DNA from 4 places in the Halomonas sp. XH26 genome. Region 1 is predicted to be linked to each of the others. Evidence: predicted binding sites of a transcription regulator. Region 1 holds the regulator's gene; each other region holds the start of a gene.

What was found. Region 1 encodes FNR, which switches genes on or off when oxygen is low (the NO sensors DNR and NnrR bind a similar motif). Its sites were predicted from a motif close to TTGATNTANATCAA; they were not measured.
Region 2: a site for FNR is predicted at 3,923-3,936, ahead of paaF (2,3-dehydroadipyl-CoA hydratase PaaF). Genes of this name have one in related genera too.
Region 3: a site for FNR is predicted at 1,607-1,620, ahead of dsrO (sulfate reduction electron transfer complex DsrMKJOP subunit DsrO). Genes of this name have one in related genera too.
Region 4: a site for FNR is predicted at 6,234-6,247, ahead of cyoA (ubiquinol oxidase subunit II). Genes of this name have one in related genera too.

Annotation. Positions count from the first base shown of each region.
Region 1 covers NZ_CP071889.1:3,179,918-3,188,029, forward strand. Annotated here, with positions in the region: gene J4377_RS14615 (heavy metal translocating P-type ATPase) at 1-1,712, shown strand, start outside; gene ccoS (cbb3-type cytochrome oxidase assembly protein CcoS) at 1,709-1,930, shown strand; gene J4377_RS14625 (sulfite exporter TauE/SafE family protein) at 1,927-2,622, shown strand; gene hemN (oxygen-independent coproporphyrinogen III oxidase) at 2,751-4,178, shown strand; gene fnr (fumarate/nitrate reduction transcriptional regulator Fnr) at 4,237-4,989, shown strand; gene ttcA (tRNA 2-thiocytidine(32) synthetase TtcA) at 4,976-5,941, opposite strand; gene J4377_RS14645 (DNA polymerase III subunit epsilon) at 6,008-6,658, opposite strand; gene J4377_RS14650 (putative nucleotidyltransferase substrate binding domain-containing protein) at 6,664-8,112, opposite strand, start outside.
Region 2 covers NZ_CP071889.1:3,715,223-3,723,334, forward strand. Annotated here, with positions in the region: gene peaA (quinohemoprotein amine dehydrogenase subunit alpha) at 1-896, opposite strand, end outside; gene paaY (phenylacetic acid degradation protein PaaY) at 1,340-1,939, opposite strand; gene paaN (phenylacetic acid degradation protein PaaN) at 1,951-3,627, opposite strand; gene paaF (2,3-dehydroadipyl-CoA hydratase PaaF) at 3,996-4,769, shown strand; gene paaG (2-(1,2-epoxy-1,2-dihydrophenyl)acetyl-CoA isomerase PaaG) at 4,786-5,577, shown strand; gene paaH (3-hydroxyacyl-CoA dehydrogenase PaaH) at 5,579-7,114, shown strand; gene paaI (hydroxyphenylacetyl-CoA thioesterase PaaI) at 7,107-7,589, shown strand; gene pcaF (3-oxoadipyl-CoA thiolase) at 7,586-8,112, shown strand, end outside.
Region 3 covers NZ_CP071889.1:2,750,647-2,758,758, forward strand. Annotated here, with positions in the region: gene J4377_RS12575 (5-(carboxyamino)imidazole ribonucleotide synthase) at 1-451, opposite strand, end outside; gene purE (5-(carboxyamino)imidazole ribonucleotide mutase) at 464-976, opposite strand; gene J4377_RS12585 (XRE family transcriptional regulator) at 1,195-1,467, shown strand; gene dsrO (sulfate reduction electron transfer complex DsrMKJOP subunit DsrO) at 1,724-2,515, shown strand; gene nrfD (NrfD/PsrC family molybdoenzyme membrane anchor subunit) at 2,499-3,686, shown strand; gene J4377_RS12600 (molybdopterin dinucleotide binding domain-containing protein) at 3,679-6,774, shown strand; gene chrA (chromate efflux transporter) at 6,794-7,987, opposite strand.
Region 4 covers NZ_CP071889.1:995,382-1,003,493, reverse strand. Annotated here, with positions in the region: gene pta (phosphate acetyltransferase) at 1-931, shown strand, start outside; gene cyoE (heme o synthase) at 1,109-2,032, opposite strand; gene cyoD (cytochrome o ubiquinol oxidase subunit IV) at 1,990-2,319, opposite strand; gene cyoC (cytochrome o ubiquinol oxidase subunit III) at 2,321-2,932, opposite strand; gene cyoB (cytochrome o ubiquinol oxidase subunit I) at 2,932-4,959, opposite strand; gene cyoA (ubiquinol oxidase subunit II) at 4,962-6,017, opposite strand; gene J4377_RS04580 (DeoR/GlpR family DNA-binding transcription regulator) at 6,292-7,059, opposite strand; gene J4377_RS04575 (outer membrane protein OmpK) at 7,320-8,112, shown strand, end outside.

The DNA.
Region 1 (8,112 bases):
CGCTAGCCATTGGCGGCGCCTATTTGGCGAGCAGTTATGCAGTGCTGTTTAACGTTGGCGATGTTTATTTCGACTCGGTCGCCATGTTTACCTTCTTCTTGCTATTTGGCCGTTATGTAGAAGGTAGGGCCAGGCGGCGCAGCGGCCACAGTGGCAATGCGCTGAGCGGCGTTTTGCCGGTGTCCGCTATTCGCCTTGAAGCTGATGGCAGTGAACGCATTCTGCCTGCCAGTGAACTTAAAGAAGGCGACCGCGTGCTCATCAAGCCCGGTCATGGCGTTCCCGCTGACGGCATTATCGAAGACGGCGAATCCAGCCTTGATGAGTCGATGCTGACCGGTGAGTATTTGCCAGTGACTCGACGGGTAGGCGAAAGCGTGGTGGGTGGCAGCCAAAACATGGAAAACCCGCTCATCATAAAGGTAACCCATGCTGGCAATAGCGCCAGAGTGGCCGGTATTGTCGATTTAACCGATCGCGCCTTTGCAAGTCGCCCACGACTTGCCCAGATGGCGGCGCGTATGGCGCACCTGTTTGTATTACGACTGCTGATCGTTACCGCGTGTGTCACCGTAGCATGGTGGTTTATTGATCCATCTCGTGTGCTATGGGTACTACTCTCGGTATTAGTAGTCACTTGCCCTTGTGCACTGGCGCTGGCCACCCCCACTGCGCTGACAGCAGGGCATGGCCAATTGCGCCAGCGAGGCGTACTAATTACACGTGCTGACGCGATCGAATCACTCTCCAACGTCACCCGCGTGATCTTTGATAAGACCGGTACGCTGACCCGCGGCGAAATGCAGCTGACCCAAACGCACCCTATTGACCAACAGCATCTCGCCCACAGCGATACGACGCTCAGTGAAGAGCATGCCCAAGCCATCGCGGCGGCGCTAGAGGCACACTCTGAACACCCCATAGCCAGAGCTTTTCGCCCATTTAGAGATGCCACTCTGCAGGCACGCAACATCAAAAGTGTGACTGGAAGCGGGCTAGAAGGCACTTTAAACGGCGCAACATGGCGATTAGGCAAACCTGATTTTGCGACGACAACCACACTGCCTCCACCAAGCACCGGCCAGTGGCTTTTACTTAGTGAAAACAGCGCACCACGTGCCTGGTTCAAGCTACACGATGGCATTCGTGAAGATGCGGCTCAAACCGTTGCCGCACTTCAAGCCCGTGGATTGGAAGTAGAACTACTTTCTGGTGACACGCAAGAAGCGGTAGAGAGCTTGGCAGAACAGCTCAATATTACCACGTGGCACGCTGGCAAATCGCCTGAGGGCAAGCTGGCACGACTACGTGAGTTACAAGCCAGCGGTGAGCGTGTCGTGATGATCGGTGACGGTATCAATGATGTGCCGGTATTGGCTGGCGCTGACGTTGCCATTGCTATGAATGGCGCCACAGACCTCGCCCGTACCCGCGCCGACGCGATATTGCTCAGTCCACGCCTAATGCGTATTTTTGAGGCGATTGATATTTCCTGCGCCACACGCCGAATTATGCGCCAAAATATGATGTGGTCGGTTTGCTACAACTTTTCGGCACTGCCTTTAGCAGCAATGGGGTTAATCCCCCCCTGGCTCGCTGCGATTGGCATGTCGCTAAGCTCCCTGATTGTGGTAGGTAACGCGCTGCGTCTTACTCGCTGGCGTACCCCGCCCGCCCCTCAGATTGCCCTATCAACACCGGTGACGGCATGACGATTTTATACTTACTGATTCCACTTTCACTCACTCTTCTGGGCCTCGCGGTGTGGGCGTTTTTCTGGGCCGTGAAGCACGACCAGTTTGACGATTTGGAAGGCCCAGCCCACCGCATTCTATTCGACGATGATGAGAATGACCTGACTCCCGAGCAGCGTGCCGCACGTAAAAAAAGCGGCTCTTCTTCTCAAGATAACCAAGAGCCGCCCGCATGAATCCGACGGGACTTGATTTACCGCCCCTGCTAGCCGCGTTTGTATTTGGCTTAATGGGCGGCGCCCACTGTATCGGCATGTGTGGCGGCATTATGAGCGCGCTGACCTTTGCCGTACCGCCTAGCATGCGACACCCTGCCCGCATGGGTGGGCTGCTGATTAGCTATAACGCCGGACGCATTCTCAGCTATATGGTGGCGGGTGCCATTGTTGCTGCACTTGGCACACTTATCTCACTTTCTCCGTCTGCACGTGTTGCATTGCAGGCTTTCGCCGCATTGATGCTCATCTTAATGGCGCTCTATATCGCCAACTGGTGGAAAGGACTGCTGAAAGTAGAAGCGGTGGGAAGGCACCTTTGGCGATATATTGAGCCAGTGGGAAGACGCCTGATGCCTGTCGTCCATCTTCCTCAAGCCTTCGCCCTAGGGACACTGTGGGGCTGGCTGCCCTGTGGGCTGGTTTACTCCATGCTAGCCTGGAGCTTAGCGATTGCAGACCCACTCGATGGCGCGCTTCTAATGGGGGCTTTTGGCCTGGGTACACTCCCTGCTCTGCTGGCAACAGGACTTGCAGCACAGCAGTTAAGCCATTTAATTCGCCACCCTGCCACTCGCAGCGTCGCCGCACTGTCGATTATAAGTTTCGCCCTTTGGCAGCTATGGACGCTTATTCCTCTAACAGCGCATTAGTCAGACCCTCCTATAGTTTGATATAGCTCAACGCATTCCAAGTGACACCGACGTAGCATGCCGAGAGAACACTGAGCGACGGCGCTCAGTCACTCCTTTTGTTTACTTCTCACTTCGGAGCGCTCGCCATGCCCGTTCATGCCACTGCTGCCTTCTCACCTACCAACACTGATGTGTCTGGGGCTAATGCCTGGAATGAAACGCTGCTGCGTCGCTATGACAAAAGTGGCCCACGTTACACGTCCTACCCGACAGCTCTAGCGTTTCATGAGCAGTTTAGTGCCGATGACTTTACTCAGGCGCTAGCGCGCAGTAACGAGAGCCACCGCCCGCTATCACTGTATGTACATGTACCCTTTTGTCGAAAAATTTGCTTCTACTGCGCTTGCAATAAAATCGCAACGAAGAATACCGCCCTTGCAGAACCTTACCTTTCTCGGCTAGATCGAGAAATGGTGCTCACTGCCCGCCATTTAGACACTTCACGCCCGGTGCAACAGTTACACTGGGGTGGTGGTACGCCCACATTTCTAACCTTGGCACAGATGGGGGACCTAATTGACCGCCTAGATGCCCGTTTTGGTTTATCTAGCTCAGCCGATCGCGATTACGCTATTGAAATAGATCCTCGTGAAGCAGATGTATTTACGTTGCGCCATCTACAGTCTCTCGGCTTTAATCGACTAAGCCTTGGCGTGCAGGATTTAAATCCGCAGGTACAAAAAGCCATCAACCGAGTACAACCCCGGGTACTCACCGAAACGTTGATGGAAGAAGCACACCGTCTTGGTTTTCGCTCACTCAATCTTGATTTAATTTATGGGCTGCCATTTCAAACCGAAAAAAGCTTTGCTGAGACGCTAAGTCAAGTCATCGAACTCAACCCTGCACGGCTGTCCGTATTTAATTATGCGCACATGCCCACCCGCTTTGCGCCACAACGACGCATTAACGAAACGGACCTCCCCAGCGCTGATGAAAAGCTGGCTATTTTGCATACCACCATAGAAATGCTGACTAACGCAGGCTATGTGCATATTGGCATGGATCACTTTGCACGACCTGACGATAGCCTGGCGATTGCACAGCGCAACGGCACCTTACAACGCAATTTCCAGGGCTACTCTAGCCATGCACAGTGCGATTTAGTTGGCTTAGGCGTATCCGCTATATCACGGGTTGACGACGTTTACGCACAAAACCCGACTCAGCTTGACCAATATGAAGCAGCCTTAGATCAAGGTAAGCTGGCAACCGTCAAAGGATTAAGGTTAAATAAGGACGACCTAATACGAAGAGACGTGATTGAACGGCTAATGTGCGACATGCACATTGATCTAGCGGCAGTTGGAAAGCGTTGGCACATCGATGCTAATGACTATTTCTCCACCGCAATTGAGCAATTGAAGACAGCTGAGCAAGACGGCTTAATCACTCGCCATCAGCAAGTTATTAGCGCCACCCCCACTGGACGGCTGCTGATTCGCCATTTGGCGATGGCCTTTGATGCTCGCCTAGCTGATCAGCCTACTCAGCGCTACTCTAAGATTGTATAAGCTTCTTGAGACGTCTTGCCTCTGGGCCTATGATGGCTAACGAGAAAGGGAGAATGATATGCCACACCCCGCCAGCCAACGACGCTCACTGCTGCAAGAGGCGCGCTGTCAGACCTGTAGCCTAAGCTCGTTGTGTCTACCGCTCGCCTTAGAGCTTGAGGACATGAGCCAGTTTGATGCCATCATTCGCCGCCGCGCACCGCTCAAAAAAGGCGAGCCCCTGTTTCGCCAGGGTGATCACTTCACCAGTGTGTATGCCGTCCGCTCAGGCAGCCTGAAACAGGTGACCAGCGAAGGGAACGGCAATGATCAGCTGACAAATTTCTACCTTCCCAGCGAACTAGTAGGATTAGATGGAATTGACGAAGAGCACTACCCCGGTAGCGTCATTGCACTGGAAACCACTACGGTGTGTGAAATCCCATTTGACCGCTTGGACCTGCTTTCCGAAGAACTGCCCGAACTACGTGGCCAGCTTTATCGGAGCATGAGCAAAGAATTGCGAGATGACCGGCGTATGATGCGCTTGCTATCGCGCAAAACGGCCGATCAGCGACTAGCCAGCTTTTTAGTCACCCTTTCAGACCGTTTTCGTCGACGTGGATACTCGCCTTATAGCTTCAGACTCTCCATGTCCCGCGCCGACATTGGCAATTACTTAGGCTTGGCGGTAGAAACGGTCAGCCGTATTCTTAGCCGCTTTCAACAGCAAGAGGTGGTGGCTGTTTCAGGGCGGGAGGTTAATATTTTAGATATGCGGCGCCTCATCACGCTAGCTGAAGAGGAAGAACAGTCGGCTAGTCCACGCTAAGCGCCTGAATACGCCCTTCCATCAACGCCGCTTGTTTGGCTTCAAGGCCAGCAAAGTCAAATAAACGGCGGTCTGCTAGCTGGGAAGGCGCTACATTGGTCACCGCTTTAAACATGCTTTCTAGGCGTCCTGGATGTTTTTTATCCCACTCAGCCAACATATCTTTGACAACTTGACGCTGGAGATTGGGCTGAGAGCCACATAAGTTGCAGGGAATAATGGGGAATTCCATTAGCCGAGAAAACTCTGCAATATCAGCCTCTTTGCAGTAGGCAAGGGGGCGAATGACAATATTCTTGCCATCGTCAGATAAAAGTTTGGGAGGCATTGCTTTCAAAGTGCCACCAAAGAACATGTTAAGAAATAACGTTTCTAAAATATCTTCACGATGATGCCCTAGGGCAATTTTCGTTGCCCCAATTTCCTCGGCAAACCCATAGAGCGAGCCACGTCTTAGTCGTGAGCAGAGCGCGCAGGTCGTTTTTCCTTCTGGGGTTTTCTCTTTCACCACCGAGTAGGTGTCACGCTCTAGAATGTGGTATTCGACACCCACTTCATCTAGGTACTGGGGCAGCACATGCTCCGGGAAGCCTGGCTGTTTTTGATCCATATTGACAGCGACCAGAGAGAAGTTAACCGGCGCGTTGCGCTGCAGGTTAAGCAGTATCTCCAGCATCGTATAGCTATCTTTGCCGCCAGACAGGCACACCATCACCTTGTCACCTTCACCAATCATTTGATAATCAATGATGGCGTTACCAACCTCTCGCCGTAAGCGCTTTTGTAGCTTATTAAATTCACGCTTTTGTTTAGCGGCGTGATGCTCGGATGGTGTCTGTGCGCTATTAACAGCAGGGCTGTCAATAGAAACAGTATCAGGCGCTGCGGGGTCAAAATAGTCAGGTTGTAGCATGGTGTAGGCACTGCCGATGGTAGAAGAAGCAGCGGGCATTCTAACAAGACTCACCACGTCCACCCAAGATAAACCCGTGGATTCATCCCGTGAGGGTAGTAACGACTACCCCTGCTGGGCGATCTCGCGCTGCAAACGCAGATATAAAAGCGCGCTTGCGGTTGCATCCCCCAGCACTCCCATCCATTGAAGAGCGGGTATTTGCCAACGAGCGAGCGCTTCGGTTAGGCGGCCGCTCGTCTCACACTGTGGATGTAAGCGACGCAGCTGACGATAGTGTAGCTTTCCAACATCGACCTGGGCATTGGGCAAACCAAATCCCAACCCGGCTTTAAACAAAAGATTTAGGTGTTCCACCGAGCGGCCTAACTGCCAACCAATTAGCGGCCGATTACCGATGAATTCAGCTAGCGCCCCAAGATGCTCAGCGTTAGGCGCCAGCACCGTGTCCGTCGCATACAGCTGATGATGTCGCCGCAATGCAGGGGCGTTGTTGTCTTGCTCTTCTGCCAGGGTAGCCACCCAGGCTCGGCTGGTCTGCACTCTCCCTGGGCTTAAGACAACAGCAGCGACGCTGACCACCGGCGCTTGGCCTGGGCTAACCTGGCAGGCAAGCGCCACCATTTCTTCCCCCATGTAGGGCTGAAACAGCCATGCGTAGGGGGAATCTGCCCAACGTCGACGGTCGCTTTCGCGCTGCATTAATGTACGCAGCGAGCCACTGAGCAGTGACATATGCCGGTCTAACAAGCGCATTCCGCTCACGAATACTCCAAATGATAACGATGGGAGAGCCGCTGCTTAAAATCTTTTACGATATGCAGCGCCTCACGCAACAGGTCACGCTCAAGGGACGAGAGTTCTTGCACCACAACACGGTTACTACGCTGCTGAGTCGACGCTTCTGCTGTCTGCAACTGCTGCTTTAAACGTAGTTCGGTAAACAGCGCCAGCGCCTCGCCCAGGTCGTCAGCAAAACGGCGATCAAGACGACCATCTTCTGCTAAAGCGTCCAGGCGATCTAAGGTGGAAGTGGCATTAATGCGTCGCTCGAGGGCCATTGTGCGCACCCCATGAACAATAGGGAAAATACCGCCTTTTTTAATATCGATCCCATGCTGAGGCTTTTTTAAGGAGCCAAATAGCGTTAGCGGTGTTGAGAAACGCAGCGCAGCACGCGCAAAGTAAGACAGCAATAGCTCATCCCGTGAGCAGCGTTCAAACAGCTCTGCACGCACGCTGTCTAGCAATTGCGGATTACCAGCCACACCATGGGCATCCAGCAAAATCGCCAGCTTCATTAGGCTGTCGCCATCTCTTGCACTCACCCATTTAGCAATGTTGTTTTTCCATTGCGACACAGTGCCAACCCATTCAGGATTAGACACCATGATATTACCTGGGCATGGTGGGTAGCCGAGCTGAATCAGCGTTTGGGTAAGCACATTCATGTCTTCGGCAAGCGAAGGCCATTGGCTGTCATCGGCTAAAATCAGGCCATTATCTTGATCTGTTTTAAGAATTTGTTCACCGCGCCCTTCGCTCCCCATCACCATTAGGCAACTTTGGGAGTGATACTGCTCAGGAATAACAAATGACCACGCTTTATTGATAATTCGGCCATTCAACGCGGCCAGTAGGTCCATGGCAAAACGTAGCTTGACCCCTTGCGCCATAAGCGCATTCACCAATTCTGGCGTGCGTTGACTGGCAGCCGCCAATGCTTCTAAGCTATTCGCCTGTTCTACCTGCAGACTAACGACATAGCTACGGCTCGAAAAATAGCTAAGGACATCCGTTAGCTCCACCACCCCTTTCAGGGCGCCCTGTTCCATAACCACTACCCGCGTTACTTTATGCCGCGTCATCAGCACGAGCGCTTCAAATAAGTATTGATGGGGGGTAACGGTCACCAACGAGAAATGGGCCACATCCTCAACGGGCGCTGTATGTTCATAGTTATTCAGCACGACACCATTGAGCAAATCGGTTTTAGTGACAATGCCAAACTCGCCCTGGGTTTTGACTAGCAAGCTATCTGCATGACTATCGTTGAGCTGACGCACCGCGCTGGCAATATCTGTCGATGCATCCATGATAAGAGGTTCACGCATACATTCGCTGACTTTAGCCAACATAAAACCGGCCATGGTCACGCCGCCTTCGGCACGCTTTTCAGTCATTAACCGCGCTTTGTGAGATAGCGACTG
Region 2 (8,112 bases), 540 kb from region 1:
ACCATCATTCCAAAAGCATCGTCATGATCATCGAAGATGCGCCCGCTGGGATGCGCACCGGAGAGATCCAGTACCTGCTTGAGATCACGACCGTTGAGGTTCAGGTTGGCGCGCCACTCATAGCCGGTATAAACGATGGCCTGGCCTTCGCCACTGAGCGGACGACCACTGGTGAAAGCGCCGTCCAGGCTAAGGGAGTAGGCATCCTCGCCTTCATCGGTGTTAATAGTAACGTCGGCATAAAAGTCGCCTTCTCCGGGCCAGTGCCCCCAGAGCTGCCAGTCACCCTCAGGAGAGGTCTGTTCGGCCTGCTGCCATGACTCCCAAGCTTCATTTTCGAGACTTTGAGACTCGGCCAGCCAGGGAGCGATCTCGTTCAGGGCGAGATCGAACCAGTCACGATCCCGTGCCATGGACTGGTACTCAGTGGTCTGGAACTGGCCCACATGGAAGTGCACCAGTCTCTCCCACTCTTCCTGGGGACGGCGCTGTAGTTGGGCGCGGCCGCCAGTATGACAGCGGGCACACATTTCCTGATAGCTAGGATGATCAAAGGACTCGATACGGTTGAGGCGTCGCTCGATCAGTTCACGCTGAGACGCGCTCTCCTCGGGCGCTAGGCCGCGGGTATCAGCGAGGAACTTGACGATATCCCGGCGAGCCTCCTGGGGCAGCTCCAGGCCGTGCATGGTCTGCATGCGCGCGATCGTCATGTCCCAGCCTTCCGGGGTCTTACGCTGCGCACTAATGCGACTCCAGCTCTGGGGGCCACTTTGGGCCTGATGGCAGGCTGAACAGTGCCTGTCGATAGCCTCGCTGCCAGCAGAGGCCAAGACGGCGCCGGTAGGCAGCAGCAGGGCTAGGCTACAGAGCCCTGTAGGAAGTGCATGTCTCATCACGGAGGGTTCTCCACGCATTATTGTTGTCGTTATGTTCACCTGCGGTTCTCTTCGCGGACGAACATAGAAGGTGTGTGCCAGTACCATTCAACTTGCATTGACCGCGCCGACTATCAACTATTTCTTTTTATTCATGTAGTTAAAGTTATTTACTTATCTGAGTTTTTTTAGATTTTCAATCAACCGGCAGCAATCGGTGCCCCAACTTGCAACAGTTGCGTATGGACTTGAAACACTTTGCCTCTTCAAATTTGATCATCATTGACCGTGACGGCACCTGGAGTTTCGGTCGACTCAGGTTTGAGACTTGGCGCTCAGGAAGGAAAGGGGGGGGATGGGGCGACTACAAAGACCACTTGAGGCTACCAACCTGTGGTTGGGTGGGGGATGGCTCGCCAGGGGGCGCGGTGGTAGCGAGCCATACTATAAGTATCGCCTTGCTACGCTATGCTCTGCTGCTTAGGTTGTGTATCACCGGCTAGCAAGGTTGGCCGGTCAGCATCGAGCTCTGCCAGCGGTTCACAAGGTTCCAAGCTGTCACGGCAACGGGTCACTAAACGCTGATACTCTTGAGTACCCTGCTGCTTCCAAGCAAACTCCTCATCACTCAGCGGGCGTTTAACCTTTGCAGGAGCCCCCATCACCAGCGACTGTGGCTCACACTCGAAGCCTGCCTTGACGAATGCTGCTGCCGCAACAATAGAGCGCTCCGCTATGTGAGCACCATCCATCACTACAGCGTTCATGCCGACCATGGCATCACGCCCAACCACGCAGCCATGCAAAACCGCGCCGTGGCCGATATGGCCATCTTTCTCAACCTTAGTGACACAGCCCGGAAAGCCGTGCATGACGCAGGTATCCTGCAGGTTCGCACCCTCTTCCAGCACCAGTCGGCCGAAGTCACCGCGCATCACCGCGCCGGGGCCAACGTAACAATTGGGGCCAACAATCACATCCCCGATGAGCACTGCGGTCGGGTGGACATAAGCGGTCGGGTGCACCACTGGCGTCACCCCTTCAAGTCGATAGTAAGGCATCACGTTCTCCGTTAGTTCGGTTGGCCGTGGCGACGGCTTTGCACCACCACAAAGCGACTGGCAACAAAGGCTTGATTACATAGCGAGGCATTAGCTGCCAGATTACCGCCTGTGGCGTGAAAGTCACTGAAAGCAGCCGACTGGTTGACGAATATCCCCCCATCCAGGTTCAACGAAAGCGGCGTCGCCACTTCCATCGCCAGCTCTTCGAACTGCTCGGCCACTGCCTCATCAGTCGTATAGCCACCTAGGGTTATCGCGCCCTTTTCCCGGATCACGTCACGGGCCAGTTCAATGCTATGCGCGGTGTTCTCAGTCGCGATAACAAAGCTGATGGGGCCGAAGCGTTCCTCACCATAGGTAGCCTTCTGTGCTGCATCTACCTTGAGGATAAGCGGCGTGTGAATGCGGGCGTCAGAGTATTGGGCGTGTTTTCGTGACTCGCTATCCAGGACTATTTCGCCCAAGCCACGGCACGCATCAATCCGTGCTTGCGTGTCTACTGACTGCAGGGCACCTAACACCGTGCAGGCGCGGTCATTGTCACTCAGAAATGCCTGTACAGCTTTCGCAAGCGCTGCCGCCACGTCGTCAAAACTCAAATGGCCATCCGCTGTTTCAATACCGTTTTTGGGTACATAAATAGCCTGAGGGGTCGTGCACATCTGCCCGGAATAAAGGCTCAGCGAGAAGGCAAGATTCGCCGTGACCGCTTTAAGGTTATCCACGCTGTCGATAATGACCGTGTTGACACCGGCTTTCTCAGCAAACACCTGAGCCTGAGTGGCGTTATCTATTAGCCAATCGCCAAAGGTATTGGAGCCAGTGAAATCGATCAGCTTTACCGCAGGGTCAAGCGCCAGCGTTTTCGTCAGCGGCGCATCGACAGTGTCGGGTACCAAGCTAACCAGACAAGGGTCAAAGCCCGCTTCCTCCAGTACCTGTTGAACAACCCGTGCGGTCATCGCCACAGGCAAAATAGCGCCAGGATGCGGCTTAAGAATGACGGGGTTGCCCGTCGCCAGACTGGCAAACAAGCCAGGATAAGTATTCCAGGTGGGAAAAGTAGAGCAGGCCACCACCAACGAGATGCCACGTGGCACGATGTGAAAACGCTTATCCATGACAATGGGATCATGCTTGCCCTGGGGCTTAACCCACTGTGCGGTAGCAGGAATCTGCGCCATCGCTTGCCAAGCATAGGCCACGGCTTCAAGGCCGCGATCCTGAGCATGCGGCCCACCTGCCTGAAACGCCATCAACGGCCCCTGACCACTAGTATGCATCACCGCCTGGGCGATCTCCGGGCTCATGGCATTAAGGCGCGACAGGACTTCCAAACACACCCCCACGCGCGCTTGCGCCCCAGCATCTCGCCAGTCACGCATTGCTACTTGCATGGCCACTATCAGCTCGTCGGGGCTTGGCTGGTTATAAGTAATGCCGAGTTCAAAACCATAAGGTGAGACTTCGCCGCCCACGTGGTGAGTGCTGCCAACACTATTCAGCGTAAATGGTTGATTAAGCAGTGACTCAAATCTCGATGGTGCCGCTTTAACGGCATCTTCGGGGTATTTGCGCATACTTTCTGGGTAGGGCGTCCAAAAATTACGGCTAGAGATGGCGCCGACAGCCTGGTCAAGAATGTCACGGTGAAGGTCAAACATCTGCTGCGCTGATTGCGTCATGGGGCGCTCCTGCACTCACTTATTTTCTTGATACGTTATAAGAACAAAGACTATCTTTCCCGTAACAAAACATCAAACGCTTTCCCTGGCACCGCTTGCTTAAGAATTAGCCCACCACGATCAATAAACTCGATATATACGGGCTAAAGATCACTTTTCGGGCCAACTTTCCACCTTTCATACCATGGTCTAATAACTATCACTTACTCGCTATAAATACATACAAGTCATTGTTAACAAGACATAAATTATCAAAAACACCAACAAGTGACACACTAAAAACAGTCAAACAATATTGATGTGTATCAAAATAAACCTATACTCGGCAGATATTCATCCTGTGCGCCACAGGCCGAACTGAGGTAACAATGCCCACTACTCTAAAAATAACTCCGCCCCTGGAAGGCGTTTTATGCATCACGCTGAATCGCCCTGAAGCACTGAATGCGCTGAATACCCAGCTGCTTGGCGAACTCGCCGACACCCTGAACAGCGCCGATAGTGACGACAACGTTCGCGCCGTGGTGATCACCGGAAGTGCGAAAGCATTCGCCGCCGGTGCGGATATTAATGAAATGGCTGAACGTGACCTAGTCGGCATGCTGGAAGATCCTCGCCAGCACCACTGGGCCACCATTACGCGTTTCCGCAAACCAATCATTGCTGCCGTTAACGGCTACGCCTTGGGCGGTGGCTGTGAGCTAGCAATGCATGCCGACATCATTATTGCCGGTGAAAGTGCCCTGTTCGGCCAGCCTGAAATCAATCTGGGCATCATGCCCGGTGCTGGTGGTACCCAGCGTCTGCTTAGAGCGGTGGGTAAATCACTGGCTACCCAAATGGTGCTAACTGGCGAGCCAATTTCTGCTCGCCGCGCCCTTGAAGCAGGCCTGATTAGCGAGATTACCCAGCCCGAATTAACCCTTGAGCGCGCCATGGCCATTGCAACGCGCATTGCCGCCAAGGCACCGCTGGCCGTGCGCTTAGCAAGGGAGTCGTTACACAAGGCGATGGATACCGACCTAGCCACTGGCCTGCGCTTTGAACGCCATGCGTTCACCTTATTGGCGGGCACCGCCGACCGCGAAGAGGGCATTCGCGCCTTCCAAGAAAAACGACCTGCCACTTTTCAAGGGCACTGACACAAGGATATTACCCATGAGCCAAGCGCCCCTGCTGTACACCGTGGAAGATGGCGTTGCCTGTATTACGCTAAACCGCCCCGACAGCCTGAACAGCTTCAATACAGAGATGCATGCCGAGATGCGCAAGGCGCTAAAAGCCGTGCGCCAGGACTCAAGCGTTCGCGCTTTGTTATTGACCGGTAACGGCCGCGGCTTCTGCGCTGGTCAGGATCTTTCCGACCGCAGCGTTGCGCCCGGCGAACAAGCCCCCGACCTCGGCGAGTCGCTTGAAAAACGCTACAACCCTATGTTGCGCGCTCTTAAAGACATGCCGTTCCCAACCATTTGTGCGGTGAATGGTGTGGCGGCAGGAGCCGGTGCCAACATCGCCCTGGCCTGCGACATCGTATTGGCTGCTCGTTCGGCAAGCTTCATTCAGGCCTTCTGCAAGATTGGATTAATTCCCGACTCTGGCGGCACCTGGACACTGCCTAATCTGGTGGGTATGGCGCGTGCCAAGGGTCTAGCCATGCTTGGCGACAAGCTGCCCGCCGAGACTGCCGAACAGTGGGGCATGATCTGGCGCTGCGTCGATGATGAGGCGCTTCAGGAAGAAGCCATGAACATGGCTCGCCACTTGGCCACTCAACCAACGCGCGGCTTGGCGCTTATCAAACGTGCCCTGCACGCCAGCAGCGATAACAGTTTCAACGAGCAGCTCGACCTGGAACGCGACCTGCAGCGCCTTGCCGGACGCACGGAAGATTACCGCGAAGGCGTCAGCGCTTTTATCGAGAAACGTCGCCCCACCTTCAAGGGAGAGTGATATGCCAGCCCTTCCCACGTCTGCCGTTATTGGTGTGATTGGCGCAGGTGCCATGGGCGCCGGTATTGCTCAGGTTGCCGCCCAGGCTGGCCACTCGGTCATTCTGCACGACAACCAGCCGGGTGCCGCCAAAGCAGGCATCGATAACATTCGCCGTCAGCTGGAAAAGCGTGTTGCCAAGGGTAAGATGATCCAAGGGGACGTGGATAACATTATTGCTCGCCTACAGCCTGCCGATGCTATCGATGCCTTGGCCGACAGTCATTTGGTTATCGAAGCTATTGTCGAAAACCTTGAGATCAAACGTCAGGTGTTCGCCCAGCTAGAAGCTTTGTGTTCGCCGGACACCTTGCTCGCCAGCAACACTTCGTCACTGTCGATCACTTCTATTGCTGCGAATCTTGAGCGTCCTGAGCGCATGGCGGGGCTGCACTTCTTTAACCCCGCACCGATCATGAAACTGGTGGAAGTGGTGTCTGGCCTAGCCACCACCACCGAGGTTGCCGACACCCTTTATGACACCGCCGTTGCCTGGGGCAAGGTCGCGGTGCACGCCAGCTCCACTCCTGGGTTCATTGTTAATCGCGTGGCACGGCCATTTTATGCCGAAGGCCTACGCCTGCTGCAGGAAGGTGCCAGCGATGCCGCCACTATCGATGCATTGCTGCGTCAAGCTGGTGGGTTCCGCATGGGGCCTTTCGAGCTGATGGATCTGATCGGTCATGACGTTAACTACGCGGTGACCCGCTCGGTGTTTGACGCTTACTACGGCGATACCCGTTTCGAGCCCTCCTTAGTACAGCAAGCGTTGGTGGAAGCCGGGCGCCTGGGACGTAAGTCTGGCAAGGGCTTCTTTGACTACGCTGAAAGCGCTGCTAAGCCACAGCCTACCTTTGCCGAACCAGCAAATACGGAGCTACCAGCACTTGTCGTACAGGGTGCCAACAGCACTCTCGCGCCACTGCTGGAACGCGCTCAAAAAGCTGGTCTCAACGTGGTGTACCGTGAATCGCTACAGCAAGACGGCTCCCCTCGCCTATACCTAGGCGACCTAGTACTGGCCCTCAGCGACGGTCGTTGCGCCGCTGAACGTGCGGTCAATGAAGGGCTCGATGCTCTGGTACTGTTCGATCTATGCCTGGACTACCGCAACGCTAGCGCCATCGCGCTTGCTGCCAGTCACACGGCATCGCCCGAGGCCCGCCAACTAGCAACGGCATTCTTCCAGCACATGGGAATGGACGTGGCCTGGCTAACCGACACCCCGGGACTGGTGGTACTGCGCACCGTAGCCATGCTCGCCAATGAAGCTGCCGATGCCGTACTTCAGGGTGTCTGCAGTGCCAAGGATGGCGACCTGGCCATGCAGGCTGGCGTCAACTATCCCCGCGGCCCCTTGGCCTGGGCAGACTCACTGGGTCTGCCCTTCGTTCACCGCACCCTTACGCATCTACAGCAGAGTTACGGCGAAGAGCGTTATCGCAGCTCGTTCCTGCTGCGTCGCAACGCCCTGAGCGAGGAAAGCTTTCATGAGTGATTCCCAACTGACCCCACAGCAACTGGCGGAAGCCTGTGCCGAGGCAATGTTTGCCCGTGACCATGCCAGCCAAGGGTTGGGCATGCGCATTACCCGTGTCGCCCCCGGCTTTGCAGAACTGACCATGACCGTGCGCCAGGATATGGTGCAGGGTCACGGCAACTGCCATGGCGGGTTTCTGTTTGCCCTGGCCGATTCCGCCTTTGCGTTTGCCTGCAACAGCTACGATGAGGCCACGGTAGCCTCAGGCTGCAGCATCGACTATCTCGGCCCTGGCCAGCTAGGTGACGAACTGACCGCCACCGCCGAAGAGCGCAGCCGCCGTGGGCGCACCGGCATTTATGACATCACGCTGCGCAATCAGCACGGCGATACCGTTGCCTTGTTCCGCGGGCGTTCCTACAAAATTCGCGGCAGCGTACGCCGCTTGGAAGACACTGACGCAGAAAATACTGCTGCTGGAGATAACCGATGAAAGACGCGCTGATTATTGATGCCATTCGCACCCCAATAGGTCGCTACGGCGGCGCGCTTTCGGGTATGCGTGCCGATGACCTGGGGGCCATTCCCATGCGCACCCTGAGGGAACGCAACCCAGGTGTCGATTGGTCGCTGATTGACGATATCTTTTACGGCTGCGCCAACCAGGCGGGTGAAGATAACCGTAACGTGGCGCGCATGTCCGCGCTGCTGGCCGGGCTGCCGGTCGAGGTGCCCGGCACCACCATTAACCGGCTTTGCGGGTCTGGTATGGATGCAATAGGCAATGCCGCCCGCACAATTAAGACCGGCGAAGCAGGGTTGATGATCGCCGGAGGGGTGGAGTCGATGTCCCGGGCACCCTTCGTGATGGGCAAGGCCGAACAAGCCTTCTCACGCCAAGCCGATATTTTCGACACCACCATCGGCTGGCGCTTTATCAATCGCGCCATGAAAGCTCAGTTTGGCGTGGACTCAATGCCCGAAACCGCTGAAAACGTGGCTGAACAATTTGGCAT
Region 3 (8,112 bases), 430 kb from region 1:
CTTTACCGTCATACCCCTCTGTCACTGACTTGGCGACCACCGGGCAGCCCAATTCATTCGCTGCCGCTTCAAGCTGTTCGGCACTCTCAACGACGCGGTAAGCCGGTGTAGGAATACCTAAGCGGTCGAATAAGGCTTTCTCTTCAACACGGTTTTGGCACACCGCAATTGCGCGGCTTCCTGGGTAAACGGGCTTGTGCTGCTCAATTTGCTCAACCAGCGCTACGGGCAGATGCTCAAATTCATAGGTTACTACATCGACCTTATCGAGAAATTCTGCCAAATGCTGGTTGTTGGGATCGATAACCACGTCGCCAATGCCCGCACTCGGGTTGCCGGTCGTGTCTAAAAAGGTGAAGCGATTACCTAGCGGGTAGCCAGCCAATGCCAGCATGCGACCAAGCTGGCCTGCACCTAGCACACCGATGTTCTTTGAGATACCAGAATTCATGGCCGGGATTCCTTATTTCGCTTCCGCATCGGGGCGAGGGTCTGGGTTATCCAGCACCATTTGAGTTTGCTCAGCGCGGAAAGCCTCGACCGCTTCACGCACGGTGGTGTCTTGCAAACCGACAATCTGTGCTGCCAACAGGCCTGCATTGGTCGCCCCTGCTTTACCAATCGCCAGTGTGCCAACAGCGATTCCACCAGGCATCTGCGCAATTGAAAGCAATGAATCCAAGCCTTTAAGCGCTTTGGATTCTACTGGCACGCCCAGAACCGGCAACGCCGTTTGGGAAGCCACCATGCCGGGCAAATGGGCGGCACCGCCCGCTCCTGCTACAATTACTTGCAGGCCACGTTCAGCGGCGCTTTTAGCATAATCAAACAACAAGTCAGGGGTACGATGAGCGGAGACGACGCGAGTCTCATAAGGGACGCCCAGCCGCTCTAACATCGCCACCGCGTGTTCCATGACGGGCCAATCAGATTTTGACCCCATGATCACGCCCACTTTGGGTGCGCTGTTTGACATGCAAAAACTCCTCGGCCAAAGGGCCTACTAAAGCAATCAAGCGTTTAATGTGCCGTGTGCCGCAAGCGGCTCACCAGGAAATTAGAAGGCGCATAGTCTACCAGAGCTAGTCGCTTAGAGCGCGTTTGTAAATAGATCGAATTTTTAATCAAAGTAGCATTGAAATGCGCGCGACTTGGCGGCATTGTGTGTTTGTCATTTCAGACTGATGGAGTCCCATGAGTACGGCATACTCAACTGCTCACGCAGAAACGCTAGATCCTCCGCGAAGCAGCCCTGACCTCGATGTCAGGGATTTAGAAAAACGTACGCGCCTCATGCGTATCATTACCCGCCTGATCGCCGTATCAGATCTGGGAAGCCGCGAAATAGCCCGCCGGGCTGGGCTTCCAGTACAAAAGATCAGCGACCTGCTCGCCGGAAGGCTAGAGCACCTAGATGTTGATGAACTCAATGTCTTGCGTCGCACGTTAGAGCTGGAGACGCCATAGCAATAGTTGCTACCTAACGTAATCATTCATCCCTTTTGTTTGCTAACAGGCTTGCCCGCTGGGCAGGCCTGTTTTTGTTTTAAAACAGCCAATTAGCGTTTCAAGATTAAGGGAGCATTAAGAAACCATCACTAACTCATTGACACGTATCAACTTTTTATAATACCAAAGGCGTAACCTTAGCGTATCCAGATCATTCGCTGTGAAACAACGGCTTGTTTCTATCAGCGACATCTTTATCAGCTAAGGAGGCGTTATGGACGCCGTACGTCGGTCGTTGCTAGGCCAGTTGGCCCGACTAAGCGCGGGCGCTGCGCTAGTCCCGCTATCCAGCCTTGCCCCAGCCAGCCTTGCCCAAGCAGGCATTAATCAGCAGCCTGACCGCCGCGAGGGCGACCCTAGCAAACGCTACGGCATGCTAATCGACCTTCGCCAATGCATCGGCTGCCAGGCCTGCACGGTGTCGTGTCATATCGAGAATGCTGCACCGCTTGGCCAATTTCGAACCACCGTCTCTCAGTACGAAGTGCACCACCAAGAAAGTGGTGAACTGGCGACGTTTATGCTGCCGCGGCTATGCAACCACTGCGAAAATCCACCCTGTGTGCCGGTTTGTCCCGTTGAGGCGACCTATCAACAGCAAGATGGCATCGTTGTCGTAGATAGCGACCGCTGTGTCGGCTGTGCTTACTGCGTCAATGCCTGCCCCTACGATGCCCGCTTTATTAATGAGCGCACTCAAACTGCCGACAAATGCACCTTCTGTGCTCACCGTTTAGAAGCAGGGCTACTGCCTGCCTGCGTTGAAAGCTGCGTGGGCGGCGCCCGCATTATTGGCGATATGCGCAATCCAGACAGCCAAATCAGCCGTCTGATCAACGAGCACCGCGACGCACTCATGGTGCTTCAGCCAGAAAAAAATACGTTCCCACAGGTGTTCTACCTCGGCATGGATGAGCGCTTCACCACGCGCCCCGTGGCAGAACCCGTGGCGCTTGAAGTGCTCGACCCCCACGGCCAGGAGATGGGCTATGAATTCCACCATTGAACTACTCGCCCCACGCTATGACATCGCCTGGTATCCCTGGGCAGTTCAGTACTTTTTTATGATCGCGGTCTCCTATGCAAGCCTTTGGCTGGCGGCGCCCGCACTAGTGTTTGGCAAGCAATCCTGGTTGCCTACAGCACGTCTAGCGCTCATCGCCTGCGTCAGCACAACGTTAGTCGCACCGGTGGCCTTATTGGCAGATCTACACCAGCCACTGCGCTTTTGGCATTTCTACGCCTACGCCAATACGCATTCGTGGATGTCGATTGGCAGTGTGGTACTGCCGCTGTATCTGATCAGCGTTTTAGGCTTCGCCTGGCTGGCTTGGCGTCCCGCACTGCAAGCTCGGCAACAGGCAGCGGGGTTCAGCGGGTTGATCGCCAAGTGGCTGAGCATGGGCAGTGGTGCAACACCCAAAGCACTGGTTGCCCTGGTGGGGTTGGCCGCGCTGATGCTCTCAAGCGGCATTATGCTCTACACCGGAGCGGAGTTAGCTATCGTCAAAGCTCGCCCCTTATGGAACACAATTTGGCTACCGCCCATGCTGGTAGCGAGCGGATTTATTGCCGCCGCTGGGTTAATACTGGTCCTCAACCGCGTAAGCAGAATCTGCGCGCCCGACGCCACCCGGCAGATGCTCTATGTCCTGCTAGCCTTCTGTGCGCTAGCGGGGCTTATCGCGCTCAGTTGGTTGTTAGATGGCTTGAATGCCCACGTTGGCTCAGTGGCGGCGGCATTGGAATCTGTCCGTTTCAGCCCCTCTTGGCGCAGTACCGCACTTTGGGGTGGCCTTACCGGCGTTGCGCTATTTGCCAGCGTGGTATTTCTGTTAACGCGTTCGGCTCAACGCCAACCAGAACTGTTTGCCTGGGCATGGTTGCTAGGCCTGGTGGCTATCCACATGGGCTGGATGTTCCGTTGGGTAGTGCTGATGGATGTTCAACATGTAGCCCGTAACAGCGCAGGTTTCCATCACTACGGTATCCCTGCTGGCTCTTCCGGCATCTTAGGCATTGTCGGCACTTTCGGGCTGTGGCTGGCGGCCATTTTACTGATCGAGCTATTTATTCCATGGCGACAGGCCCAACAAGGCAGTCAGCTACCAGGCAACGACCAAGCTGCATCTCGCGCCCCACTCACTGCTAACAAAGGAGCGCCTAGTCATGGCTAAGTCTGCTCAAGATCCCTCACGCCGTCGCTTTCTAAAAGGTGCAGCTGCCGCTGGTGGTGCTGCTACCTTTGCCGTGGGCTACGCCGACCCGTTGGCTAAAATGGCCAAAGGCATTACCGGCAGCGCAGGTGAAAAACCGCAGCATAATATTCATGGCAATTCGCTAACGCCTGAATATCGTGTCGATTTAGCGACCGGCGAACTAAAGCTCACCCCCGATCAACGGGTCGCTTTCACTATTTGCTACGGCTGCACCACCCAGTGCGGTGTGCGCGTGCGGGTCGATGACACTCGCGGCGAAGTGCTGCGAGTAGCTGGCAACCCCTATCATCCACTTTCTGCCGATGACCATTTGCCAATGCGCACATCGGTGGCAGATGCATTACGCAGCGTGAGTGCTTACCAAGAACAAGGGCAAGTTAACCGCTCTACCGCATGTGCCCGTGGCAACGCAATGATGAGCCAGATCACCAACCCGTTCCGTATTGATCACTGCCTTAAACGGGTCGGTGAACGAGGCAGTCGCGAGTGGCAAAAAATATCGTTTGAGCAACTTATCGAGGAAATTTGCGAAGGAGGCGATCTGTTCGGTGAAGGTCAGGTAGACGGCCTACGTGACATTCGCGACCACGACACGCTGATTGCCCCCGACAACCCTGAGTACGGCCCCAAGGCTAATCAACTGATGGTCATGGAAGCCACCGACTACGGGCGCTCGGATTTACTTAAACGCTTCACCTTGAACGCTTTTGCGACCCGCAACTATGGCCACCATGGCGCTTACTGTGGCCTAGCGTTCCGCATGGGTTCTGGGGCAGTGATGAACAACATTGTCACTAACGCTCACGTAAAGCCAGATATACAGAACGCACGCTTTATCATGTATATCGGCTGCGCGCCCAGCCAGGCAGGCAACCCGTTTAAACGCCAGGGCCGCTTGCTTGCACAGGCACGCGCCGCCGGCACGCTGGAATATGTGGTGGTGGACCCCGCGCTTAATGCTGCTACTTCCCATGCCGCGGACAACAACCGCTGGGTACCGATCCGCCCTGGCACCGATAGCGCCTTTGCCATGGCGCTTATTCAGTGGCTACTGGATAACGACGGCTATGCGCAGGAATTTCTTGAATTACCCGGTCAAGCCGCCGCCGATGCAGCGGGCGAAACCACCCACTCCAATGCCACCCATTTAGTGATTGATACCTTCGAGCACCCGCGCCGAGGCTACTTTTTGCGCGCCAGCGACCTTGGTTTTGCCGAGCCAGGTAGCGATGCCGACCTACCCGTCGTGGTGTCAGGGGGCGACCTTGCACTAAGCGAAGAGGTAATGACCGCCGACCTGTTTGCCGAACGCCCAGTGGAGCTTGCCGACGGCACCACCGTCACCGTCAAAACCAGCCTTGCGCTACTGCGTGAATCCGCCAATGAGTACGACCTAGAAACGTACGCTGAACATTGCGGTATTCCCAAGGCAACGATTATCGAGCTTGCCCAACGTTATGCTAGCCATGGCAGAAAAGCCGCCGTTAACTGCCACGGTGGCATGATGTCAGGCAATGGCTTTTACGCCGCCTTTGGCGTGCAAATGCTTAACCTGCTGGCTGGCAACTACAATATGAAAGGTGGCAGTGCAGTGGGCGGCGGCACCTACAGCGGCACCGGCGAAGGCCCCCGCTACGACCTCGCCAACTTCCCTGGCAAACGTGGGCCCCAAGGCGTATTCCTCTCTCGCTCACGTTTCCCCTATGAGAAATCATCGGAGTACCAGCGCAAAGTCGCGACAGGCGAAAATCCCTATCCCGCGAAAGCCCCCTGGCGCTCTTTGGCACCGCCAACGCTTACCGAGCATTTACCTTCCGCGCTGGATGGCTACCCCTATCCGATCAAAGCGGTGATTGGCTGTATGGCTAACCCAATTTATGGCCAAGCGGGCCTGAAAGGGGTAATTGTCGATAAGCTGAAAGACCCCAAACGGTTAGGGCTATTTGTTGCAATCGATGGGTTTATCAACGAAACCAACCGCTATGCCGACTACATTGTGCCTGATTCGGTGATGTACGAGGTATGGGGCTTTGCAGGCTCCTGGAAAGGCACGCTGGGTAAACTCTCCACCGCCTGCTGGCCAGTGGTAGAACCCCGCCAGCAAAAAACCGCCGAAGGTGAGCCTGTCTCTATGGACAGCTTCTTTATCGCCGTTGCTAAACGGCTAGGGCTGCCGGGCTTCGGCGACAACGCTATTCCCGATGCAGACGGCAATCTTCACCCGCTCAACCGCGCTGAAGATTATTACCTACGGGCGGCCGCCAATATTGCCTTTCAAGATGAACCGCTGCCAGAAGCGAATGCCGAGGACATTGCCCATGGCGGAATTACCCCACTGCTGCCCAAACTCGAACGTACACTTAAAGCTGATGAGCGCGGCCGCGTTGCCTACCTTTACGCCCGGGGTGGGCGTTTCGAAGAGGCAAGCGAACACTTTGTCGGCGAACACCTGAAACATCAGTGGAAAAAAACGCTGTGTATTTACAACGAAGCAGTGGGCACCAGTATTGATACCACTAACGGGCTTCCCAACAGCGGCGTGCCCTGTCACAAGTTGCCCCAGCTCGCCAACAAGCAACCCATGCGTGAGGTATTTTCAGAGCAGGAGTGGCCGCTGCTAGCGTTTTCATTCAAGTCCAACCTGATGAACTCTTACGCCATTGGTAACGAGCGGCTAAGAATGATCAAGCCGTATAACCCGGTGCAAATGCACCGCCAAGATGCCGAGCGCTTCGGCATCCAGCATGGCGACACCATCCGCATTGAAAGCCCAGGCGGAAGCGTGGTGGGGCTTGCGCTGGTTAGCGAAAGCGTTGTGCCCGGTGCATTGGGTATTGAACACGGCTACGGGCACAAAGATTTAGGTGCCACGCCACACATCATTGACGGTCAATCCCAGCCAGATATGCCCTGGATGCGCGCAGGTATCAACATCAACGACCTGGGCTTTCAAGACCCTACACGGGAGGTAGGCGGCACGTGGCTTGAACCGATTAGCGGCGCCAGCGTGCGCCAAGGCCTACCGGTGAGAGTAAGCCGCATTTAAACCGGTTGGGGTAGTGACACTACAGCGTGATCACTACCCCACCCAAGGCGATTACGATCACCACAATCCACGCCGGTAGTTTCCAGACGGTCAGCAGTAAAAAACCCGTCAGCGCCAGAACAAATTCATAAGGCCCAATAATCGCGCTGGTCCATACCGGCTGATACAGCGCCGCGCCTAAAATACCCACCACTGCCGCGTTAGCCCCGCGCATCAACGCCTGAGCGCTCTGCCAACGGCGAAAATGATTCCAAAAGGGCAACACCCCCACCAACAGCAAAAAGCCAGGAATAAAGATCGCCAACAATGCCAGCAGCGCGCCAACCACGCCATTCATACCGGGCAACAGCGCTCCTAAATACGCTGCAAAGGTGAATAGCGGCCCTGGCACCGCCTGGGCAGCCCCATAGCCTGCCAAAAACTCATCTGCGGTAATCCAGCCGGATTGCACCACTTCCGCTTCCAGCAGCGGCAGCACCACATGCCCACCGCCAAATACCAGCGCGCCAGAACGATAAAACGCATCGGCCACCGCTAGCCACGCAGCGCTGCCTGCCAACAGCGGCAGTAATATCAGCAGCGCAGCGAACAGCCCCAACGCCACAGTGCCTGCACGGCGAGATACTGGAAACTGCAGTGGCTCGCTGGACGTAGCCGCGGCAACCATGCGACACAGTGCCAACCCGGCGATACCGCCTAGCACAATAGCAGCGACCTGCCCCAGCGGCCCGCTGACCATCACCACAATAAACACTGCCGCCAGCGCAATCCCCACCCGGGTTTGATCGGGACATAGGTTACGCGCCATGCCCCACACCGCGTGGGCCACAATAGCCACCGCGACAACTTTTAAGCCATGAATAATGCCGCTGGCAATCGGACCATCCAGTACCGCCGCGCCAAATGCGAACAGCACCAGTACTATGGCGGAAGGCAGCGTGAATGCCAGCCACGCCATGGCCGCCCCCCAAGGCCCGGCGCGCATTAATCCCAAAGCAAAGCCCACTTGGCTACTGGCTGGCCCCGGCAAAAATTGGCACAGCGCCACAAGATCCGCGTAGGCGCTTTCGCTTAACCACTGTCGGCGCTCCACGAAGGCCGTACGAAAATAGCCCAGGTGCGCCACCGGCCCACCAAATGAGGTCAAGCCCAAGGCCAAAAACGCCCAAAACACCTCGCTTACCCGCCCGTTCAGATGGTGCTTTTCAGCCATGGCGTAAGCTTCCCCGTGTGGACAAAAGACCTAATCTACTGATTAAAGCTGACACAGTGATGACAGTGTGCACGATCATTCGCTGGGGCTTCATCAACGCGGGTGCGCTGACACTTACACCGCGC
Region 4 (8,112 bases), 1.9 Mb from region 1:
GCGCATTGTGTTGCCTGAAGGCGATGAGCCGCGCACCATTGAAGCTGCGATTGTGTGTCAGCGGCGTGGCATTGCCGACTGTGTATTGCTCGGTAAGCGTGAAGATATCGAAAGCGTCGCCCGTCATCGCGGCCTGACGCTGCCGGATGCGCTAACGATTATTGATCCTGAGAGCACCCGGGCCAGTTATATCAGCCCGATGGTAGAGCGTCGCCGCGGCAAACTGAACGAGCTAACCGCTGAAGCCCAACTCCAGGACAATGTAGTGCTGGGCACGATGATGCTGCAGTTAGATGAAGTTGATGGCCTCGTATCAGGTGCAGTACACACCACCGCCAACACGGTGCGCCCAGCATTTCAGTTGATCAAAACGGCACCGGAATATAATCAGGTGTCATCGATCTTCTTTATGCTGCTGCCTGAGCAGGTAGTGGTATATGGCGATTGCGCGGTTAATCCTGACCCAGACGCCGAAACCCTAGCGGAAATCGCTATTCAAAGCGCTCGTTCAGCAGAAGCATTTGGTATTGAGCCGCGAGTCGCCATGATCAGCTACTCCACTGGCGACTCTGGCACCGGTGCGGATGTAGATAAAGTGCGCGAAGCTACCCGCATCGCCAAAGAGCGCGCCCCACACCTCGCAATCGATGGCCCGCTACAGTACGACGCGGCCGCCATTGATAGCGTTGGCAAGCAGAAAGCACCGGACTCCCCTGTCGCGGGCAAAGCAACAGTGTTTGTTTTCCCGGACCTGAACACCGGCAACACGACGTACAAAGCCGTACAGCGTAGTGCCCGTGTGGTCAGTGTTGGCCCAATGCTGCAGGGCTTGAACAAACCAGTGAACGATCTTTCCCGTGGCGCGCTGGTAGACGATATCGTTTACACCATCGCGCTCACCGCGATTCAGGCGAGCCAGCGGGAAAGCTAGGCCACTAGCCACTCTTTGTACCCACTAATAAAAACGCCCCGAACAGTGAATAAACTGCTCGGGGCGTTTTAGGTTGAAGCTGCTATCGAAGGCAAAGGGCTGAATCAACCCGTAGCGGGGGCTTTCGCCAGGAATGGGTTTACAGCGCCCCCGCCAAGGGTTTTCAGTCCGTTCTCTTCACGCCCACATCGGCACCATGGCTTCTAGCACCATCACTAAGCTCATTGCAGTAATCGTCAGAATCGATACACCGAACACCTTTTTGGCCCAGCGCACGTCATCACCTAGACGAAAACCACACAGCGCTAAGTACAGCCAGTAGCCTCCCATTGCTAATGCAACACAGAGGTAGCCCGTACCCGCTTGACTGGCTAGCACCAAGGCAAGCGACGCGGGAATAAACGCGACGATGTAGCCCAGGATGTGGTGTTTTGCCCGTTTGATACCATGCACCACCGGCAGCACTGGAATCGATGCCCGGCGATAATCCGCATAGCGAAAAATCGCAATGGCATACGAATGCGGCATCTGCCAAAGGCAGAAGATGACCAGTAGCATGAAAGCACCGCTATCAAACTGCCCCGTCACCGCACAATAACCAACAACCGGCGGCATCGCTCCAGAAAGGCTGCCCACCAACGTGCCGTATTCAGAGTGCCGCTTCATGTAAAGGCTGTACACTCCAACGTAAACGCCCCAGCCGATCACCGCTAATGCCACGGTTAAGCCGTTGGTGCCCAGCGCCAAACACACCACGCCCGCTACCCCAAGCAGCGCCGAAACGCCTAATGCCTGAGTAATAGAGATACGTCCTTTGGCCAGAGGGCGATGGCGCGTACGCGCCATCAAAGCATCAATATCACGGTCAATAACGTTATTACAGGCGCAGCCAGACGCAATGACCAGTGCAATACCCAACATGACCGTACTAAACGTGACCCAATCAAAGGTACCGTGGGCGGCTAAAAAATAACCGCCTAAGGTCGCAATAAGATTGCCGCCAATAATGCCTGGCTTTGTTAGCGCGAGCAGGTCACGCCAACGGCTAGGCACCACCGTTAACCGATCATCATGTTGAGATGCAGATGCTGCATGATCCATAAAGAGCCCCCTACCACCAAGACAAGTATCGTCAGCGTGAAAACGAAAGACATCACGTTCCACCCTTCGTCGGCGTTGGTGTTCATATGCATAAACATGACCAGCTGAACCAAAATCTGCAGCACGGCTGTTACTGCGATAACGACCACCGTCGTGGCGATGCTTAGCGCACCGCTCATAACGACCGCGAATGGAATCACGGTTAGCACTAAAGATAGCAGAAGCCCAGTCACATACGATTTAACGCTGCCATGGGAAGAAGTTGAATTAGATGAAGAATGGCTCATCTCACAGCACTCCCATTAAATAAACGAACGAGAAAACACAGATCCAGACGATATCCAAAAAGTGCCAGAATAGGCTTAGGCACAGAATTCTGGGGCGAGTCATCGGTGTTAGCCCTTTGGTAGAAAGCTGCACCAACATGACGAGAATCCATACCAAACCAACGGTCACGTGCAGCCCGTGAGTGCCCACCAGGGTGAAAAACGACGAGAGAAACGCACTCTGATCGGGTCCATACCCTTGATGAATCAAGTGCTGGAACTCATAAACTTCCATACCAACAAACGCCGCGCCCAGCAGGAAAGTTATCGCTAACCATGCCTTTACCTGGCCAATGCGCTCAGCATTCATAGCCAACACGCCCATGCCGAAAGTAAAGCTACTAAATAGCAGCAAGAAGGTTTCGACTAGTACGAAAGGTAGCTCGAAAATATCTGCCGCCGTCGGGCCGCCCGCCGTGCCCTTCATGAGCACGGCGTAGGTAGCAAACAGTGACCCGAAGATCACCAGATCGCTCATTAGATAGACCCAAAAGCCAAATACTTTGGTGCCGCTGGCATCATGGTGTTCATGGGGCTCAGACGTTGCGCCATGATGTAGAGTATCGGTAGCCATTACGCTCGCGCCTCCGCATAGTTTGTCTGCTTACTATCAGTTGAGTCACTGGCGGGCGGTGCGGTTTTGCGCTGCTGGTGCTCACGCTCAATCCGCGCCACTTCTGCGGCGGGTACGTAGTAGTCGATATCATCGTTGAAAACACGCGCAAGGAAGCTGATGACTACGCCAAGCGCGCCCACCGCGGCTAGCCACCAGATGTGCCATACCAGTGCAAAACCAAGTACCAGGGCAAACAAGCTGATAATCGGCCCTGCCACGGTATTACGAGGCATGTGGATATCGGTATAAGGCGCTTCATCCAACTGCTCATTGCTACGCTGTTTTTGCGACCAGAAACTGTCGATATCGCCAACTTCAGGCAAACGGGCAAAGTTGTAGAACGGTGCAGGTGAGGAAGTTGACCACTCCAATGTACGGCCATCCCATGGGTCGCCAGTCACATCGGCATTCAGCTTGCGATCACGAATGCTCACCCAGAACTGAATAATGGTGCAGGCAATGCCCATCATGATGATGACGGCACCTACCCAGGCCAGGATCATCCACGACTGCCACTCTGGGTTGGCATAGGACTGCATGCGGCGCACCGCACCAAAGAAGCTCAACACATAGAGCGGCATAAAGGCGACATAGAAGCCAATAAACCAACACCAGAATGAACGCTTGCCCCACTTCTCGCTAAGCGTGAAACCGAATGCTTTGGGGAACCAGTACGTTAAGCCTGCCATCATGCCAAACACCACGCCACCAATAATCACGTTGTGGAAGTGGGCAATCACGAACAGGCTGTTATGCAGCACAAAGTTGGCCGCGGGTAGCGCCAGCATCACGCCGGTCATACCGCCTAAGGTGAAAGTAATAATAAAGCCTAAGGTCCATAGCACCGGCGAGGTCAGCTCCAGGCTGCCGCGGAAGATAGTGAACAGCCAGTTGAATACTTTCACCCCGGTAGGAATGGCAATAATCATCGTCATAATGCCGAAGAAGGCGTTGACGTTAGCGCCAGCCCCCATGGTGAAGAAGTGGTGCAACCAGACAATAAACGACAGCAGCGTGATCGCCACTGTGGCCCATACCATGGTGGTGTAACCAAACAAACGCTTGCGGGCGAAGGTCGCGATCACTTCAGAGAACACGCCAAAGGCTGGCAGGATCAGGATGTACACTTCCGGATGGCCCCAGGCCCAGATGAGGTTGACGTACATCATCATGTTGCCGCCAAAATCATTGGTGAAGAAGTGCATGCCGAAGTAGCGGTCTAGGGTTAACAGCGCGATAGTCGCGGTAAGAATCGGGAAAGAGGCAATAATCAGGACGTTGGCACAAAGCGATGTCCAAGTAAAAATAGGCATGCGAAACATAGTCATGCCTTTGGTGCGCATTTTCAGGATCGTGACAAAGAAATTAATCCCGGTGAGCGTCGTACCTATGCCGGATATTTGTAACGCCCATATCCAATAATCGACCCCCACACCAGGGCTAAACTCTATCCCCGAAAGCGGCGCGTAAGCGAGCCAACCCGTTTTGGCGAACTCTCCTACTACCAGGGAAATATTAACCAGAATCGCGGACACCGCGAACAGCCAAAAACTCAGGTTATTCAGGAAAGGAAAAGCAACGTCGCGGGCGCCAATTTGCAGCGGCACCACCAGATTCATCAAGCCGATGACCATGGGCATCGCAACGAAAAAGATCATAATCACGCCATGGGCGGTAAAGATCTGATCATAGTGTTCAGGAGGGAGGTAACCCGCGGCCCCGCCAGCAGCCATAGCCAACTGGGTACGCATCATAATGGCATCGGCAAAGCCGCGAAGCAGCATCACCAAGGCAACCACAAAATACATAATACCGAGCTTTTTGTGGTCAACGGAGGTAAACCACTCGCTCCACAGCCAGCCCCACTTTCGGTAATAGGTTAATGCGCCAATAAGCGCAGCACCGCCAATCGCCATCATGGCGGCAACGATCATGATGATCGGTTCGTGATACGGAATCGACTCTAACGTCAGTTTTCCAAACATGCTTAACCCCCCGCTTCAACGCTTGTGGGATGGCCGCTCATCGCGTGATCCTCACTAGCATGCTGATTGGTAACGTGGCCAAACGCGGCCTGATGATGGGTAGCGCCTGCGCTTTCTAGCTCGCCAGACTCGCCGTGGCTATCGTCAGTATCACTGACATCTTCAATGTGATTAGCATGGTCGCCATGACCACCGTGCCCGCTGCCACCGGTATGAAAGCTGGTCAGAATCGACGTATAGAGCGCCGGAGACACCTCAGAGAAGTACTCGACCGGGTGGTATTCACTCGGTTTGGCTAAATCGCTATAGCGTTCGGGATAGGACAGGGTTTCATTGGCAGCCCGCACGTTTTCAACCCACGTCTCAAAGTCTTCAGGGGTGGTAACGTGAGCATCGAAAGTCATTCCTGAGAAGCCCGCACCGCTGTAATTAGTGGAACGGCCTGGATAAACGCCGACGTCGTCTGCAATTAGATGAACATCGTTATCCATACCCGCCATGGCATAAATTTGGCTGCCTAAGCGCGGAATAAAGAACGCATTCATCACCGAGCCAGAGCTGACTCGAAAACGCACCGGCGTATCCACAGGAAAGGCAAGCTCGTTGACACTGGCAATGCCTTGTTCGGGGTAAATGAACAGCCATTTCCAGTCCAGCGCTACCACTTGAATTTCCATTGCAGCGGTATCGCTTTCGATGGGCTTATGGGGATCTAAACTATGAGAGGTTTTCCAGGTAAGAAACGCTAAGACAGCGATGATTAAACAGGGCACTGTCCATACCGCGACTTCAATCGCATTAGAGTGCGCCCAGTCGGGTAGGTATTTAGCAACATTGCGATTGCTGCGCCGATAACGCCAACCAAACAGCAGCGTCATCACTATCACCGGAATAACTACAATTAGCATCAGCCCAAATGAGGTCAGTATTAGCGAGCGTTGCTCAACGCCAATCTGCCCTTTGGGATCCAACAATGCAGAACTGCAGCCCGTTAACAACAGGCACAACATGACGAGCACGAATGTGCCTCGCCTGCGCCAGAGGGTATGTCGTTGCATGGTGTGATCTCGTCAGAGAGTTGTCCAAAACAGCGCGCTATTTGACCAGCTGAATAGCCAGCTAAATAGCTCGCTAACTAACACCCCATACTTTTCCCAGAACAGTGAGGTACGTATGCGTTGCTCCGGGAAAAATATGCGCTACCGAAGGGATTGGCAGCGAGTCATAGCCAGCACACGCCAAGCGCGCATAAACTAAGACTAAAGTATTTTCTATTGATCTGGATCAATCAGAAAGAGGCGCTTTGCCGCACCCTGAATGCTCAAAAATATGTTAAGCGACTGTCACACTGGGTGATGCATGAGGAAGGCAATCTTGTACTTTCGGTGCATGCTCATCGTCGGTCACGACAATATCGAAATCGGATAACGCGGCAAAATAGGCTGGGCGCACTAAGCCAAATTTGCTGGCATCAACAATCAACAGGCGCTGCATAGCCGTCGCAATGGCAGCCTGTTTTGGCGCCACCTCATGAAAATGGAAACAACTAACCCCACGTTCGCAGTCCACTCCTGCGGCAGAGATCAGTGCTTTATTAATGCCTAAACGCTCAATCGCAGCACGCATACCATCACTACCAAACGATTGTGACGAGGCATAAAACAGCCCCCCTAGCAGCACTAACCGCACATTAGGCAACGCGGCCACTGAGTTAGCCACGTTAAGGGCATACGTCACCACAGTCAGCTCGCGGAAATGGCTTAACTGACTAAGTAAAGGAATCAGTGTTGAACCGCAGTCAATGAATAGCGTATCGCCGTCTTCGATAAAGCTGGCAACTCGCTGACAGAGGCGGTGCTTAATCTGATAATGGCTCGCCTGTTGCTCAGTCAAGTCATACACCGGCGTTACGCCAGGATAGTTTGCCATGACCAAGCGACCGCCCAACAAGCTAATCGCCGAAGGCTGCGTAGTAACGTCCCGACGGATCGTCATTTCAGAAACACCGCACAGCTCAGCAGCATCGCGCAGATGCAATGTCCCCCCGCTGGCAAGCGCTTCTTGCAACATTGCCAAACGCTGAGCGCTTCGGTCATTCATGGCAAACCTCTCCTTTAATCCCAAGTTCAGGCGTTATTTGTTATCAGCGGTTAGTGGGTATCCAAGGCCTATGCTGAGCCAGCCCTCATTATATTTCCACTGTCAGACGCTGCTCTTCGACTATTTGAGAGTCATATCACATATACAGAGCGTTGATGGGGTAATACTTGCAAATCAACGTTAAAAAAATAACACTCAATGTTATAATTTTAACATCAACGCCAGCCCACACGACTCATAACAACCCTGTTGAGGCTTCCATGACTGCTCAAAACCCTTCTCGCTCTTCTTTCGTCACGCTTGGCGCTGGCGTTTTACTGGCTAGCTCTGCGCTGGTAACGCCAGCGTTAGCAAACGACACCCCCGCGTCACCAACGACGCCCCTTTGGTCGTTTGCCAACGTTTCGGTGAACTACTTGGATTGGTCTAACGGTACTGAAGCGCGTACCGCTAGTAACGCAGCAAAAAGCGACTTCACGTTTGTCGAAATCGAAGGCGGCGTAGGTTACAGCTGGGGCGAATTCTACGGTTTCTTCGATTTCGAGAACCCAACCAACGACCAGTTTGACGAATCAAGCGGTGGTAAAGACAACTTTCGTACCGCAGGCAAAATCACTTCGCATATTTATTTAGGCGACAGCCCGCTATCGATCTACGCGCACCTGTACGACTTCCGCGATTATGGTTTCAACGCTCGCGAGCAGGATCAAATTCTCGGCCTTGGCTACCGCACGACGTTCGACAACGGCCTATGGTTCAAACCGTTTATTGGCGCAGCACGTGTACAGAGCGACGGCTACACTGGCATGAACGGCTTTATGGCGGGTTGGGTAGCAGGTTATGACTTCTCAGCACTCAACCAGAACTTCAGTGTCACTAACTGGCATGAACAAACCTTTGGCCGTGACGACGAGTACCTGGAACAAAACTACGTGGGCGGTAAAGCGGGCAGCGTGGGCACCAACGGCGCGCTTAGCTTGTGGTGGCATCCTTCTGAGCTGATTACCACCGGCGTGCAGTATCGCTACTCAGATAATAAGCTGGGTACCCCGA